One region of the Thalassospira sp. TSL5-1 genome, then DNA from elsewhere that is predicted to be linked to it. Evidence: riboswitches for the same ligand, from Rfam matches in the RefSeq annotation. Region 1 holds a riboswitch; each other region holds the start of a gene.

Evidence for each region. A riboswitch is a leader RNA that binds a small molecule or an ion and turns the genes downstream of it on or off. The one in region 1 is predicted to bind cobalamin.
Region 2: linked by a shared signal. The riboswitch ahead of LF95_RS01000 (energy-coupling factor ABC transporter permease) and the one ahead of cobU (bifunctional adenosylcobinamide kinase/adenosylcobinamide-phosphate guanylyltransferase) in region 1 are both predicted to bind cobalamin.
Region 3: linked by a shared signal. The riboswitch ahead of LF95_RS01905 (ABC transporter substrate-binding protein) and the one ahead of cobU (bifunctional adenosylcobinamide kinase/adenosylcobinamide-phosphate guanylyltransferase) in region 1 are both predicted to bind cobalamin.

The regions. Positions count from the first base shown of each region.
Region 1 covers NZ_KV880638.1:53,228-57,953, forward strand. The annotation lists gene cobN (cobaltochelatase subunit CobN) at 1-780, opposite strand, end outside; gene cobW (cobalamin biosynthesis protein CobW) at 877-1,917, opposite strand; gene cobU (bifunctional adenosylcobinamide kinase/adenosylcobinamide-phosphate guanylyltransferase) at 2,044-2,571, opposite strand; cobalamin riboswitch at 2,631-2,841, opposite strand; gene LF95_RS09725 (hypothetical protein) at 3,297-3,968, shown strand; gene LF95_RS09730 (histidine phosphatase family protein) at 4,056-4,726, opposite strand, start outside.
Region 2 covers NZ_KV880637.1:208,088-212,813, forward strand. The annotation lists gene LF95_RS00990 (nicotinate-nucleotide adenylyltransferase) at 1-402, opposite strand, end outside; gene LF95_RS00995 (glutamate-5-semialdehyde dehydrogenase) at 402-1,688, opposite strand; cobalamin riboswitch at 1,894-2,099, shown strand; gene LF95_RS01000 (energy-coupling factor ABC transporter permease) at 2,154-2,834, shown strand; gene LF95_RS01005 (ABCB family ABC transporter ATP-binding protein/permease) at 3,065-4,726, shown strand, end outside.
Region 3 covers NZ_KV880637.1:395,681-400,406, forward strand. The annotation lists gene LF95_RS01895 (OpgD/OpgG family glucan biosynthesis protein) at 1-240, opposite strand, end outside; gene LF95_RS23500 (helix-turn-helix domain-containing protein) at 239-829, shown strand; cobalamin riboswitch at 986-1,186, shown strand; gene LF95_RS01905 (ABC transporter substrate-binding protein) at 1,341-2,366, shown strand; gene LF95_RS01910 (FecCD family ABC transporter permease) at 2,369-3,403, shown strand; gene LF95_RS01915 (ABC transporter ATP-binding protein) at 3,400-4,161, shown strand; gene LF95_RS01920 (hypothetical protein) at 4,222-4,726, opposite strand, start outside.

The DNA of each region.
Region 1 (4,726 bases):
AGCGGCCACCGGGTCCTTGAGGCTGGAAACAAAAACGGGCAGGGCGTTAAGGCCGGACCGTGCTAGCGACGTGATCACGGCGTCAATCACATCCAGATTACCCGCCTGGATCAGCGCCCGGTAAAAAACCACCGCCACCACCGGCTTGCCAGCCTGCCAAACACCGGCAAGGTCGGGCAGGGCTACATTGCTTTTACCCGGCCAGTAAATCCCGGCCTTTACCAGCGGGGCAGGTGGCTGCCAGTGCCATTGGATGCCGGTATCGGCATTTTCCGTTTCCGCCGTGATACATTCATAAACATATCGCAACAAATTTTCGGCATTGCCCGGCCCGCCTTCAACCAGGTAACGCCAAACCTGTTGCCATGCCTGGCCTTTCACAGTCGAAAGCGACAGCAATTCGGCATCGGGCTGGTCATCGCCGGGCAGCAAAAGCAGCGGAATATCACGTTCGCGCGCCAGTGCGACGAATTGTTCAATGCCATATTCCCAATAGCCGCGCCCGCCCAGCACCCGCACAATGATGAAACGGGCATGGGACACCACATCATCGATATAAAGATCGACCGACATATTATGCCCCAGCTGTAACAGGCTGGCGAGGCGGAGCGACGGCACCTTGCCGGGAAATTCACCATCAAGATGCGCCTGTGCCGTTGCCAGACAGGCCAATTCGGATTCCGCTGCCGAGAGAATAACAACATCACCGGGGCTTTGGCCCAAATCAACGGCCTCGCTGCCATCGGTGATCATTCCCGGCTGTGCGGCAAGTAAGTGCATGAATTCGGCCTGTCTGCAAAGGGAGGGGCGTTAAAATATCGAAGATCAAAAAGGCAGCACCCTGAATGATGCTGCCTTTCTTGGTTTACCCGCCGATCAGGCTGCCAGAATGGCGCTGGTAATTGCCTGCTGGTCCATATCATGCAGGCCAATCACCACCAGACGCGACTGTCGGGTTTCATTTTCCTGCCACGGGCGGTCAAAATAGCGCTGAAAGCGTTCGCCAACACCCTGCACCACATGGCGCATCGGCTTGCCCGGTACATGGACAAAGCCCTTGATGCGCAAAACATCAAATTCCCGCACCACATTGATCAGCCGTTTTTCAAGGGCGGCGGGGTCCGTAACGTCCTCAAGCGTAACAACAAAGCTTTCAAAATCATCATGGTCATGCTCATGGCCGTCATCATGATGGGACGGGCGGCTTTCAAGGTCATCCTCGGCGGCGGCCCCCAGGCCCAGCAACACGGCATTTTCAATCCGCGCATGTTCTGTCGCAATGATTTTGACCGACGGACGCTTTAGCTCGGCCCGGATATCGGCCTCGACTTTGCTTTTTTCATCGTCGGTCAGAAGGTCGGTTTTATTTAGAACCACCATATCGGCGCAATGAAGCTGTTCTTCAAACAGTTCTTCAAGCGGGCTTTCGTGATCCAGGTTTTCATCGGCCTCACGCAGGGCCTGCACCGCGTCGTGATCATGGGCAAACAGGCCATCGCGCAGGGCAGCGGCATCCAGCACGGCAACAACACCATCCACCGTCACGCGCGAACGGATTTCCGGCCAGTTAAAGGCCTTTACCAGCGGCTTGGGCAGGGCAAGGCCAGAAGTTTCGATAACGATATGATCTGGCGGGGTGTCGCGATCCAGCAATTTCTGCATGGTCGGTACAAAGTCATCGGCCACGGTGCAACAGATGCAACCATTGGCAAGTTCCAGAACGTCTTCTTCGGCACAGCCTTCAATGCCGCAGCCATTGATGACTTCCATATCCACGCCAACATCACCAAATTCATTGATAATCAGAGCGATACGCTTGCCACCGGCATTTTCCAGCATATTGCGGATCATGGTGGTTTTGCCGGCCCCCAAAAAGCCGGTAATTACGGTTGCGGGAATTTTACCCAAATGCGCCATTGTCTTTAAATCCTTGAAAAACCGGGTATCACATACCGGATTGAAATTATTTAACACTCATTGGAATGCCCGCAACCACCAGCGTCACCTGACGCGAGAGTCCGGGTATCACATACCGGATTGAAATTATTTAACACTCATTGGAATGCCCGCAACCACCAGCGTCACCTGACGCGAGAGTGCGGCAATGCGCTGATGCAGGCGCCCGGCATGGTCGCGAAAGGCACGCGCCATTGCGTTTTCCGGCACAATGCCAAAGCCAACCTCGTTTGACACCAGCAAAACCGGCAAAGCCAGCCGGGGCAAAAGCACACAAAGACGCTCGATCTCGGCCTCGATATCATGCTCGCCGATCATAAGATTGGTCAGCCACAGGGTCAGACAATCCACCAGAACCGGACCTTCGCTGTCCCTATCAAGGCGTTCGAGTACGCCGCACAAATCATGCGGTTCCTCTATCGTGGCCCAAAGCGGGCCGCGGCGCTGTTTGTGATGGGCAATACGGTCAGCCATTTCATCGTCCCAGGCGCGTCCGGTGGCAATATAGGTGCCCCCGCCTGCGGCAACGATCATATCCTCGGCAAATTTGCTTTTGCCGGAACGTGCGCCCCCCAATATCAGGTGAACGCCATTTTCAATAACCTTTGGGGCCATGGCCCGTTCCTTGCGCTATGGTCTCCACCCGAGACCCGGTTGCAATTGATGCGGCCCAAAAGGCCCACATCACCACTGGCAGGTTTCCTGGCTTCGGGCGTGTTGGTCATTTCCCTTCCCAAAGGGGGTTACCCCATCCTTCAGTGGGTGGCAGGCGTTCCTGCCGTAAATGACCCGTCATCCCGTTACAGTTGCGGGGGCAGCACCGGTCTTACACCGGATTTCCCGTTCCCAGTCGGCGATGCCGACACTAGCGTAAAAGAGTCCCGATTAGAAGGCCTCGCATCGCCATAGCATTTTCCCCCAATAGAAGAAAATACATTTCACCACAACCGTAAAAGTTGCTTAAGCAATTGGTTTCAGCAGGTTAAGGGCATTTTTAAACACACTTCAAATCCGATGGTCCGCTCTGGAAAATGAACAGCACCCTCCATTAATAACGTGCCAAAGGTCCATAGTTCTCAAGGCATCAATCGGAACCGAAACCATACTGATCAACCTTAAGGCAGGCCTCAGAGGCATAAAGAGTAAGGCCTACCTAGACGAAAGGTCAGTATTTGTAAGAATTGATGTGTTGAGAAGACACATTCTTTCAGGGAACATTGGTTCAAGAACAAACGGAATGTCATTGCCGATATCGTAACACCGGGAAAAACCTGGGAACTAAAGACACGAGCAATTCGCGCCAACCATCATTCCAGATAAAACCAGAACTGTTTGTCCCAATGGCTATAGAACATTACGTCAAAAAGATTCGTACCCAGGAAGGCGTTGTTTGGCAGACGTCATCACGTCGTGATATGTGGACCAAACTGCTTGACCGGCTTCAGACGGATGCGCCCCATTTTTCCAGTTTTCTGGAACAATATGCAGAGGGTGACGATGTCATTTTGCGACGTCGGCAGGTCCGTGCCCTGTATCAGGCCGACCCCGAAATGGGGATGGTTGCCGCCATCATCTGGACGCATGCGCGCGGCATTCGCGTCAATGCGCTATCGCTGCTGGTGCGCGATCTGCCTGCCCTGGTCCAGCTGTTTGACCGCGACAATTTCGATGATAAATCGCTTAATCATTTGCTGGGGCAGCCGGGTATTTCCATTCCGACAGCCAGCAAAATGCTTTCGGCCTGCGGCAAACAGTTTAACAATGTCCCCGCCGCGATTATCGATGACGCCATCTCGGCGGCAATCGAAAGCTCGGAATTTGCCAAAGACTTTTCGCGAATCACCCCGCTACGCGGTAAAGCCCGCAGTCGTCCGCTTGATTACTACAAAGCCTATCTTGGTGATCTCGACGAACTGGCAACCAAACATGACATCACCCATGATACGCTAGATCACTTCTTTGCAGAATTTGCAAACTATGAAGAAACCATTCCCAGCCGCAAGTCAGCCTGATCGTTCCTGATTCACCCTTGGCGACATCCTGTGCCGACAAGGAAAAGGCGCGATACGACACGAAAAGAAGACATGAAAGCCGTTATTTCAGCCCTGGTACCGGCGTAGATTGACCCCGTCAATCCGCCAACCGGGATTTTCAGGCGCGTCAAGGTAATCAATGCGTGTCAGGCCCAGCGGGGCAATATCAAACGCCAGAGCCGCCCCCGGTGCCAGCGCCAAAATATGTGCGAGAATGGCCCGTATGGGCCCCCCATGCAAAACCGCGACAATATCGCGACCAGCATGCAACTGGTTTAACCGGTTAAATGCCGTCACAACCCTGTCGGCCAACTGGCTAAAACTTTCGCCGCCCGGTGGCACGGCATTGGCAAAATCATCCCAGAACAAACGGGCCTGATCGGCTGGGATATCGGACCATAAACGCCCTTCCCAATCGCCAAAATCCTGTTCTGCCAGTTCCGGCACCCTCTCGATTGCATTTGCATCGATATTCTCACGGGCGTTTTTTGCCCCTCTCGTGCCTGCACCATCTTCATCGCATAGGACGGGGCGCAGGCGGTGTAACTGTCGAAGGGTTTCAACACTGCGCAAAAGCGGACTGGCAATATAAACCGGGTCTTTGGGCAGGCTTGCAGCCAACCACGCCAATGCCGGTTGATCCTCAAAAACAGCGGGCAGGTCCGTTCGGCCATAAATCACCCCACCCGGGTTATCAACCGGGGCATGGCGCACCAGCCACCAGCGGGTTACAGCAA
Region 2 (4,726 bases), on a different contig from region 1:
GCAATGAATCAGCTTTTGCCAGAATTTCCAGCGATGAAACTGAGCCAGGTTGTCCGCCCCCATCAGCCAGACAAATCGCGTTTGGGTAAAACGCCGCTGCAAGGCTGCAAGTGTGTCGGCCGTATAGCTTGTCCCCAGCTGTGTTTCAATTGCAGAAACGACAATGCGGGGATGTTGTGCAATCAATTCGGCGGAATCAAAGCGTGCATCCTGCCCTGCCATACCCTCGCGGGACTTGAGCGGGTTCTGCGGCGATACCAGCCACCACACTTCATCCAGCTCCAGACGCTTCAATGCCTCAAGTGAGATATGCAAATGCCCCTCGTGGGCGGGGTTGAAAGACCCGCCCAGTAATCCGACTCGGGGTGGGGCATTGTGGCGGCGCGGAATGCGAAGCGTCATCACGGGCGGGTTTGCCCGGTGCCGCGCACCACATATTTATAGCTGGTCAGCTGTTCAACCCCGACCGGGCCGCGCGCATGCAGCTTGCCGGTTGAAATGCCAATTTCCGCCCCCATGCCAAATTCGCCACCATCGGCAAACTGGGTAGAGGCATTAACGATGACAATCCCGCTATCCACACCATTCAGGAAGGCCTGGGCGGCGCTGGCATCTTCGGCCAGGATGGCATCGGTATGGTGGGAGCCGTAATGATTGATGTGATGGATGGCATCCTTCACCCCATCAACCGTTTTGATCGACACAATTGCATCCAGATATTCGGTTGACCAGTCTTCCTCACTTGCCGGTTTGATGCTGTCATCCAGGCGGCAAACGGTTTCATCACCGCGCATTTCACAACCCGCATCTTTTAAGCCGGAAATGACAGCAGGCAGCAGGGTTTCAACAGCGTCGCGATCAATCAGAATGGTTTCGGTTGACCCACAAACCCCCACGCGGCGCATTTTGGCATTCAGCACAATGTTGCTGGCTTTTGCCGGGTCGGCACTGGCATGGATATAGGTGTGGCACAGCCCTTCGAGATGTTTGAACAGCGGAATGCGGCTTTCATCGGTGATGCGCTGAATAAGGGACTTGCCCCCACGCGGCACAATAACATCGATATAATCGGATAGTTTCAGCATTTCGCCCACAGCGGCCCGGTCTGTGACCGGGATCATCTGAATGCAGGCTTCGGGCAGGCCGGCTTTGATCACGCCCTGCTGCATGCAGGCAAAAATTGCGCGCGATGAATTAAAACTTTCAGACCCACCGCGTAAAATCGCGGCATTGCCGGATTTCAGGCACATCGCGGCGGCGTCGGCGGTGACATTGGGGCGGCTTTCATAAATGATACCGATCACACCCAGGGGCACACATACACGCGCAATATCCAGCCCGTTATGGTCCGGCGTCCAGCGGGCCATTTCGCGGCCAACAGGGTCGTTTTGTTTGGCAACGTCTTCAACGCCCTTTGCCATTGCTTCAATCCGGGCCGGGGTTAGTTCCAGCCGGTCCAGCAGGGCGGCGGTCAGGCCTTTTTGACGGCCACCTTCCATATCAAGGGCATTGGCGGCCAGGATAGTGTCGGCGTTCTCGCGGATCAGGCTGGCAGCATAGTTCAGGGCATCAATTTTTGGCTGTGACGGGACCTGGGCCAAAATCAGGGCTGCATCGCGTGCGGCGATACCGATGCGAAGCATCAATTGTTGAATGTCCTGGTTTTCGGTGCTGGCAAGTGCCGTCATGGTCCTGTTTCCGTCTTTGGGCAGCGCCTTTTGTGGCGGTGTCATCGTAAATTGTAAAATCGTCAACAAATTAGCAACATAGTCCGGCCCGTCCTGAACTGCAATCACCTTGGTGGGGGCAAACCATGCGGTTTATTACGGATATAAACTGTGTGCTTTTTTCGCGTTTTACGATTGAAAAGCCTTACCCCTTTGGTGGTTGCTCTGCTAACGTGTCCGCTCGGGTTTGGCAGTGGCCCTTTGGCTGCTGCGAATAATAGGGAATATGGTGACGGCATTTTGCCCAGTCCATAACTGCCCCCGCAACTGTAAGTGCTGGTTGCTTCCTTGATGTCACTGGGAAACCCCGGGAAGGCGGAATAGCAACAATCGGCACAAGTCAGGAGACCTGCCCGAATTTTTATCACTGACAGTGCCGGTTTCCCGGCCTGTCCATGCACGGTGGGTGCAAGAAAGGAAATTGTCATGCATATTGAACCTGGCGTTGTTGACGGCGCCAAAATCGCCCTGAGTTATGCTACTGCAACCGGCGCGGTGGGTGTTGCCGGTAAAATGGCCGTCGATACGATCAAGCGCGATGGTCTGGGCTCGCTTCTGGTGCGCAGTGTCATTACCACATTGCTGGTTTTTGTCTTTTTTGAAGTGTTGCCGCATCACCCGGTTGGGGTGTCGGAAGTGCACCTTATATTGGGCTCCACCCTGTTTCTGATTTTCGGGGCGGCCCCGGCGGCCATTGGTCTGGCACTGGGGCTTTTGCTGCAGGGCGTGTTTTTTTCCCCGTTCGATTTGCCGCAATACGGCATCAACCTGACGACACTTTTGGTGCCGTTATTTGCGATGGGTGCACTTGCCCATAAAATCATCCCGGCCAAAACCGCCTATAAGGATGTGTCCTATGTGCAGGCGCTGGCACTGTCGACCTCCTATCAGGGTGGCATTGTGTGTTGGGTGGCGTTTTGGGCGTTTTATGGTCAGGGTTTTGGGGCGGCCAATATCGCCCATGTTGCCAGCTTTGGTGCGGCTTATATGACGGTTGTGCTGGTGGAGCCGCTGATCGACCTTGCTGTGCTGGCGGTTGCCAAGTCGCTTTATCGTTTCCGCGATAGCGGTGTGTTTGATCGCCGCCTTTATGGTTCGGCGCAATAAGTCGTACTCCTGCACTGCCTGTTTTGGGCGTTCCCTGTCTGGCAGGGGACGCCTTTTTTGTATTTGCCTGCCCGACAAGACAGCCTGTTTGCAGGATGTTCATATTGTGATGCTTGCCAAATTGCGCTTTACGGGCCATTTGTGAGGCACGGGTATAGGGAAATTTTACCAAAGTACATTTTAGTGTGGCTTAAAACCCATATCGGGGACGGGGATAAAAGGAAAAAGATGTGAAAAAATCGGATGCCAAAGAATCATCCGCCCGTGCTGATCTGGGTGTGATTAAAACCTTTTTGCCCTATTTGTGGCCCAAGGGCGAAAACGAATTAAAGATACGTGTCGTTGTTGCACTGTTGTTCCTGGTCGGCGCAAAGGTTGCCAACGTTTATGTGCCGGTATTGTATAAATATGCTGTTGATGCCCTGGGCGGAGGTAAAGGAGCCGCAGCAGGCAGTGCGGCCGCATTGGTGACGGTGCCGGTTAGTCTGATTATCGGCTATGGCCTGGTGCGGGTGTTATCCTCTGCTTTTGGCGAAATTCGCGATGCGGTGTTTGCCAAGGTCGCCCAGCGGGCCATTCGCAATTCCGCCCTAAGCGTATTTGACCATCTTCATGCGCTGTCCCTGCGGTTCCATTTGGACCGGCAGATGGGGGGGCTTTCGCGCGCTATTGAGCGCGGGGTGAAGGGCATTGAATTTCTTCTGTCCTTCATGCTGTTTAACATTTTGCCCACCCTGCTTGAGATCGTGATGGTTTCGATCATCCTGTGGGCGCTTTATGATGTCTGGTTCGCGCTGATCACGTTTGTCACCATCGTGATTTACATTGCCTTCACACTGATCGTGACCGAATGGCGCATGAAATACCGTCGCGAGATGAACCAGCGCGATGATGAAGCCAATACCAAGGCCATTGACAGCCTGATAAATTATGAAACCGTCAAATATTTCAGCAACGAAGCCCATGAATCATCACGCTATGACCACGCCTTGCGCGGTTATGAGGTGGCGGCGGTCAAATCGCAGGAATCCCTTTCCAAGCTGAATATTGGCCAGGGGGCGATTATTGCCGTCGGACTGGTTTTGAACATGCTGCTGGCCGCAAACGGGGTTAAAAATGGCAATATGACAGTGGGTGACTTCGTGCTGGTCAATACCTACCTGTTGCAGCTGTATATGCCGCTGAACTTTTTGGGCTTTGTGTACCGGCAGATCAAACAGTCGCTGACCGATATGGAGCGGATGTTTTCGCTGCTTGATGTGGACCGGGAAGTCGAGGATCGGGCATCGGCAAAACAACTGGTTTGCAGCGAGGCAACGGTGCGTTTTGAAGACGTGCATTTTGCCTATAATCCTGACCGCGAAATTTTAAAGGGTGTCAGTTTTGAAGTGCCGGCGGGTAAAACCGTGGCCGTGGTAGGCCCCAGCGGGGCGGGCAAATCAACCCTGACCCGGTTGATGTTTCGGTTTTACGATGTATCAAGCGGCCGCATCACCATTGACGGGCAGGATATTCGCGATGTGAGCCAGGGCTCGCTGCGGCGGTCCATCGGCATTGTGCCGCAGGATACGGTGCTGTTTAACGATACCATCGCCTATAATATTGCCTATGGGCGCCCCGGTGCCGCACAGGATGAAATTGACAGGGCGGCAACCCTTGCCAGTATTCGCGATTTCATCAATGACCTGCCCGAAGGTTTTAAAACCAAGGTGGGGGAACGCGGCCTGAAACTTTCGGGCGGTGAAAAACAGCGAGTATCCATTGCGCGCATGTTGTTAAAACGCCCGCAAATCATGATTTTTGACGAGGCGACATCTGCCCTCGATACACGGACGGAAAAAGACATTCAGCAGGCTTTGCGTGATGTTTCACGCGGGCATACGACGCTGATT
Region 3 (4,726 bases), on a different contig from region 1:
GGGATAAATGCCTGACCCGTCCGAGAACGGGGCAAAATCCCGTTTGTATTTCAGTTTGCCATGTTCGGCATAATCGATCTGCTCCAGGATCGCCTTGTCCGGGGTTTTCGGCGCGACATAGGGTTTGGCCGCCATTTTGCGGGCACGTTCGACCAGCGCGTCGAAACTGAATTTCTGTTTTTTGCCCAGTTCCAGCTTTTTGACGGCATCGGCGGCAAATGCCTGCTGCCAGAGCGACATGCCCGGTAAAATAAGACCGGCAGCCGCAGCGGACTTTAAAAATTGTCGGCGCTGTGCAGAAGTGTCCATCGAAATTATCCCTGTTATATTTTTGATTTGCACAAACTTGCGAAATAGTGTGGTGGCAATTCGGAAAAAGAATGGCGAATTCGCGGCCAAATATATCAACGCGCAAGTTTTTGAATTGATCCCGTTTTCGATGGCTGCACACCATTTTGTGCGATTGACATTTTGTCAGATGTTGCAAAGGCAAAATAGCGGCTTTGATCAGGTTTTGTTACGCTATGGCGTAAAAATAGATAAATTACGCCACAGCGTAAAAAAGGTAGCCTCTATGAAAATCACGGCACGAACGCCCGATCAGATTGGCAATGCTTTGCGTCGTGTACGCAAGGCCAAAGGCATGACGCAAAAAGATGTCAGTGTGCGCACCAATTTACGGGTGGCGACGATTTCATCCCTGGAAAATGGGGATCCGGGGACAAAGATGCGCACATTGACAAGTGTGCTGGCTGCTCTTGGTCTTGAATTCGTTGTCCAGGATCGCATTCAGGAAAATCGACCCAGCATGGAGGATATTTTCTCGTGAAACCGGCGCGATTTCATTGACGAAACAATCGCCCTTTTGCCCGATGATTGCCCGTTGGATTTATGTGATGCTCTGATGAACGGATCAGGGCAGGGTTGAAGGCCAATGTTCTTCCCGGCATCGGGCATCAAACGCCTTGACGATGACTGATCCTTATGGGACATCATTTTTGCCGGTATCCTTTTTGGGATAGAGGGAATTCAAAACGGTTCGGTTTTTCGGGCCGTCAAACGAAGCTGCCCCCGCAACTGTATGCGGCGAGCATGTCCTGATCATGCCACTGGGGTTTTCCCGGGAAGGCCAGGAACATGTGTTGACCCGCGAGCCAGGAGACCTGCCGGCAATCGTGACGACAGACTGGGCGGGGTGCCCCGGAGATGTCCTGCTACTATTCTGGCTGTTATGATACGATTGACATAACGGACTGGATTTATCGGGATTTCTTTTAATTCTCTGGTTCTTTGCCGGTTTGTCGCTGGATGTAACGGTTGTTCCTTTGAAAGGACATAACATGACCAGCGTTTTAAAACGGCTTGTCGCTGCCGGGGTGTTTGCAGCGGGTCTATCCACTGTTGCCACTCATGCACAGGCAACAGATTATCCTCTTGAAATTCAAAATTGCGGTCGCACTGTCACGTTTGATCACGCGCCAAAACGTGTGGTCTCGCTGGGGCAAAGCAATACGGAAATTCTCTATCTTTTGGGCCTGGCGTCAAAAGTTGTGGGGACGGCTGTGTGGTTTGATCCGGTCATGCCGCAATTTGCCGAGGCCAATAGCAAAATTCCCCGCCTGGCGGACAATGATCCCTCCTTTGAAAGTGTTGTTGGTCAACGCCCCGATCTGGTAACCGCGCAATTCCAATGGCATGTGGGACCAAGTGGCATTGTTGGCACAACGGCCCAGTTCGATGAATTGGGCATTCCCGTTTATGTTGCCCCGGCCGATTGTGTCGGCAAGGATAACAGCAAGGGCGGTGACGGGACGCGCACAGATGCCTTTTCAATCGATCTGATTTATCAGTCGATCCATGATCTTTCGCGTATTTTCAATGTCGAGGAACGCGGCGATAAGCTGATTGCCGACTTGAAACAGCGCGAACAGACCGCAAGGCAGGATGTTGCCGGATTGGCGCACCGTGATGTTTCGGCGGTTTTCTGGTTTTCCAGTTCGGAATTGCATGCAGACCCCTATGTCGCCGGGCAAAAGGGCGGGCCGGGATATATCTCTGGCGTGTTGGGCCTGAAAAACGTGATTAAAAGCGATGATGAATGGCCGACAGTGGGCTGGGAAACCATTGCCCGGGCGGACCCGGACATTATTGTGATTGCCAGAATGGACCGGCGGCGTTTTCCGGCGGATGACTGGCAACTGAAAACGAATTTCCTGAAAACCGATCCGGTCACCAGCCAGATGAAGGCGGTAAAGAACGGTCATATTGTGGTGATGGATGTGATGGGAATGGACCCGACCATCCGCATCATTGACGGTATTGAACAACTGGCCAAGGCCGTTAAATCGTTCGGACTGGATCACTAGGTATGGGTTTGTTTGCGCAGACAGTTTTCTGGCAACGTATCAGCGCGGTCTTTATCGCGCTGATATTGCTGGCTGCGGCAATGGCATTGGCAACATCGATTGGCGAAACCTCGATCCCGATTAAAACCGTGATCAACGCGCTCGCCAATCATATTTTTGGTGCAACGCGCCCCATCGATGCCATTGATTCCGGGATTATCTGGAATTATCGCCTCAGCCGGGCAGTGGTCGCGGCGTCCTGTGGGGCCGGTCTTGCCGTTTCGGGGGTAGTTTTGCAGGCCTTGTTGCGTAACAGCCTGGCAGATCCCTATTTGCTCGGCATTTCGGCCGGCGCTTCGACCGGGGCAGTCAGTGTCGTCATCCTGGGGGTGGGGGCTGGTATGGTCTCGCTGTCTGGCGGGGCGTTTGCCGGGGCGCTGGTGGCGTTTGTGTTTGTCAGTTTGCTCGCCCTTCAGGCCGGGCGCGGGCCGGGTGCCATCATTCTCGCCGGAATTGCCGGGTCGCAAATGTTTAATGCCCTGACATCGTTTATTGTCACCAAATCGGCCAATGCCGAACAGGCACGCGGCATCATGTTCTGGCTGTTGGGCAGTTTAAGTGGCGTGCGCTGGCCCGATGCGGCCCTGGCCGTGCCGGTGATTGTGGTTGGTTTACTGGTGTGTCTGTGTCATGCGCGTGCGCTGGATGCCTTTACCTTTGGCCGGGAATCTGCTGCATCGCTGGGTATTCCGGTTTTGCGCGTGCATGTGCTGCTGATCGGCACCTCCGCCCTGATGACGGCGGTGATGGTTAGCATTGTGGGCTCCATCGGTTTTGTTGGGCTGGTTATCCCCCATGCCGCGCGGTTTTTTGTTGGCGTGCGGCATGTTTTGTTATTGCCGCTGGCAGCCCTGATTGGCGCATTGTTTCTGGTTGGGGCCGATGTTGTGTCACGCATCATTCTGCCTGGTCAGGTGGTGCCGATTGGCGTGGTTACGGCCCTGGTCGGTGCCCCGGCCTTTGCCCTGATCCTGTGTCATCGGCGGGTGCTGCGATGAGCCTGGAACTGATTGATGTTAGCTGGATGGCGGGCTACCGCCCGATTATTCACGATGTGTCGCTAAAGGTCCGGCCCGGCGAGTTTTTGGGGCTGATCGGCCCTAATGGGTCGGGTAAAACCAGTTTGATGTCCATTTTGGCCGGGGTGCGTCGCCCGTTTCGTGGCCAGGCCCTGATGGGCGGGGTTGATATGCGAAAACTGGGCAGTCGCAAGCTGGCGCAAAATATTGGTTTTGTGGAACAACAGGCCGATACAACCGACCGGTTAACGGTACGCGAAGCCGTGTCACTGGGGCGTATCCCCTATCTGAGCCTGCTTGCACCCTGGTCATCGCGCGATGAGGAACAGGTGGCACAGGCGCTTTTGGATGTGGATATGGCCCCGATGGCAGGCCGCTATTGGCAAACGCTTTCGGGCGGGGAAAAGCAGCGTGTGCATATTGCCCGCGCGCTGGCCCAGGAACCCAAATTTTTGTTGCTCGATGAACCGACAAATCATCTGGATGTGCGCCATCAACTGGGGCTGCTGGAACTGGTGCGGGCCTTGAATGTCACGGCGGTCGCGGCCCTGCATGATCTTAATCATGCTGCGCTGTTTTGTGATCGCATTGCCGTCATGAGCGAGGGACACCTTGTGGCTATCGGAACCCCGGCCGAGATCTTGACACCCGCGCTTTTAAAAAATGTTTTTGGTGTTTCGGCAGTTGTCGAAACGGATATGCAGGGCAAGTGTCACATTCGTTATATGGTATCGTAATAACAAAAGCCGGGCGTTTGACGCGCCCGGCCCGGCTGTGAAGCCGTGAACGGGGTACCTTCACGAATGGGTTGGTGCGACCACGCTGGTGGTTGAAAACTGCGCTGTCTGAATGCCAAGATCCTGTTCAACCAGTCCCAGTGTCTGATTGGCACGGAATGGTTGGCTGTTGGTTAATTCGCTAAAGGCCAGATCAAGATTGCCACGGGTTTCGTCGAACGGCAGGATGACCTGGCTGATCTGGGCTGAGTTGCTGACCTGGTTTCCAGCCGAAAAATCCTGGTCAAAAACAACCGGGCCGGAAATGACGATATTGCCAGATGCCCCGCTATTATACATGTCTGAAAGGGTGGCGCGTGCATCGTGCAGCAGTGTCCTGGCCGCATCGTGATCGCCATTGGAAAGCGCGACCCGAGCCTGGTGAATTTGCTGCAAAACGGCTTCACCCTGTTGCGAAAAATCGGTTTTTATCGCCGGGCTATTGGGGCTCGGTTGCGCCATTTGGGCCTGTTTTGCCTGCCAGATGTCATATGCTTTGCGGGCACCGTGTGCGCCCGCGGTGTTG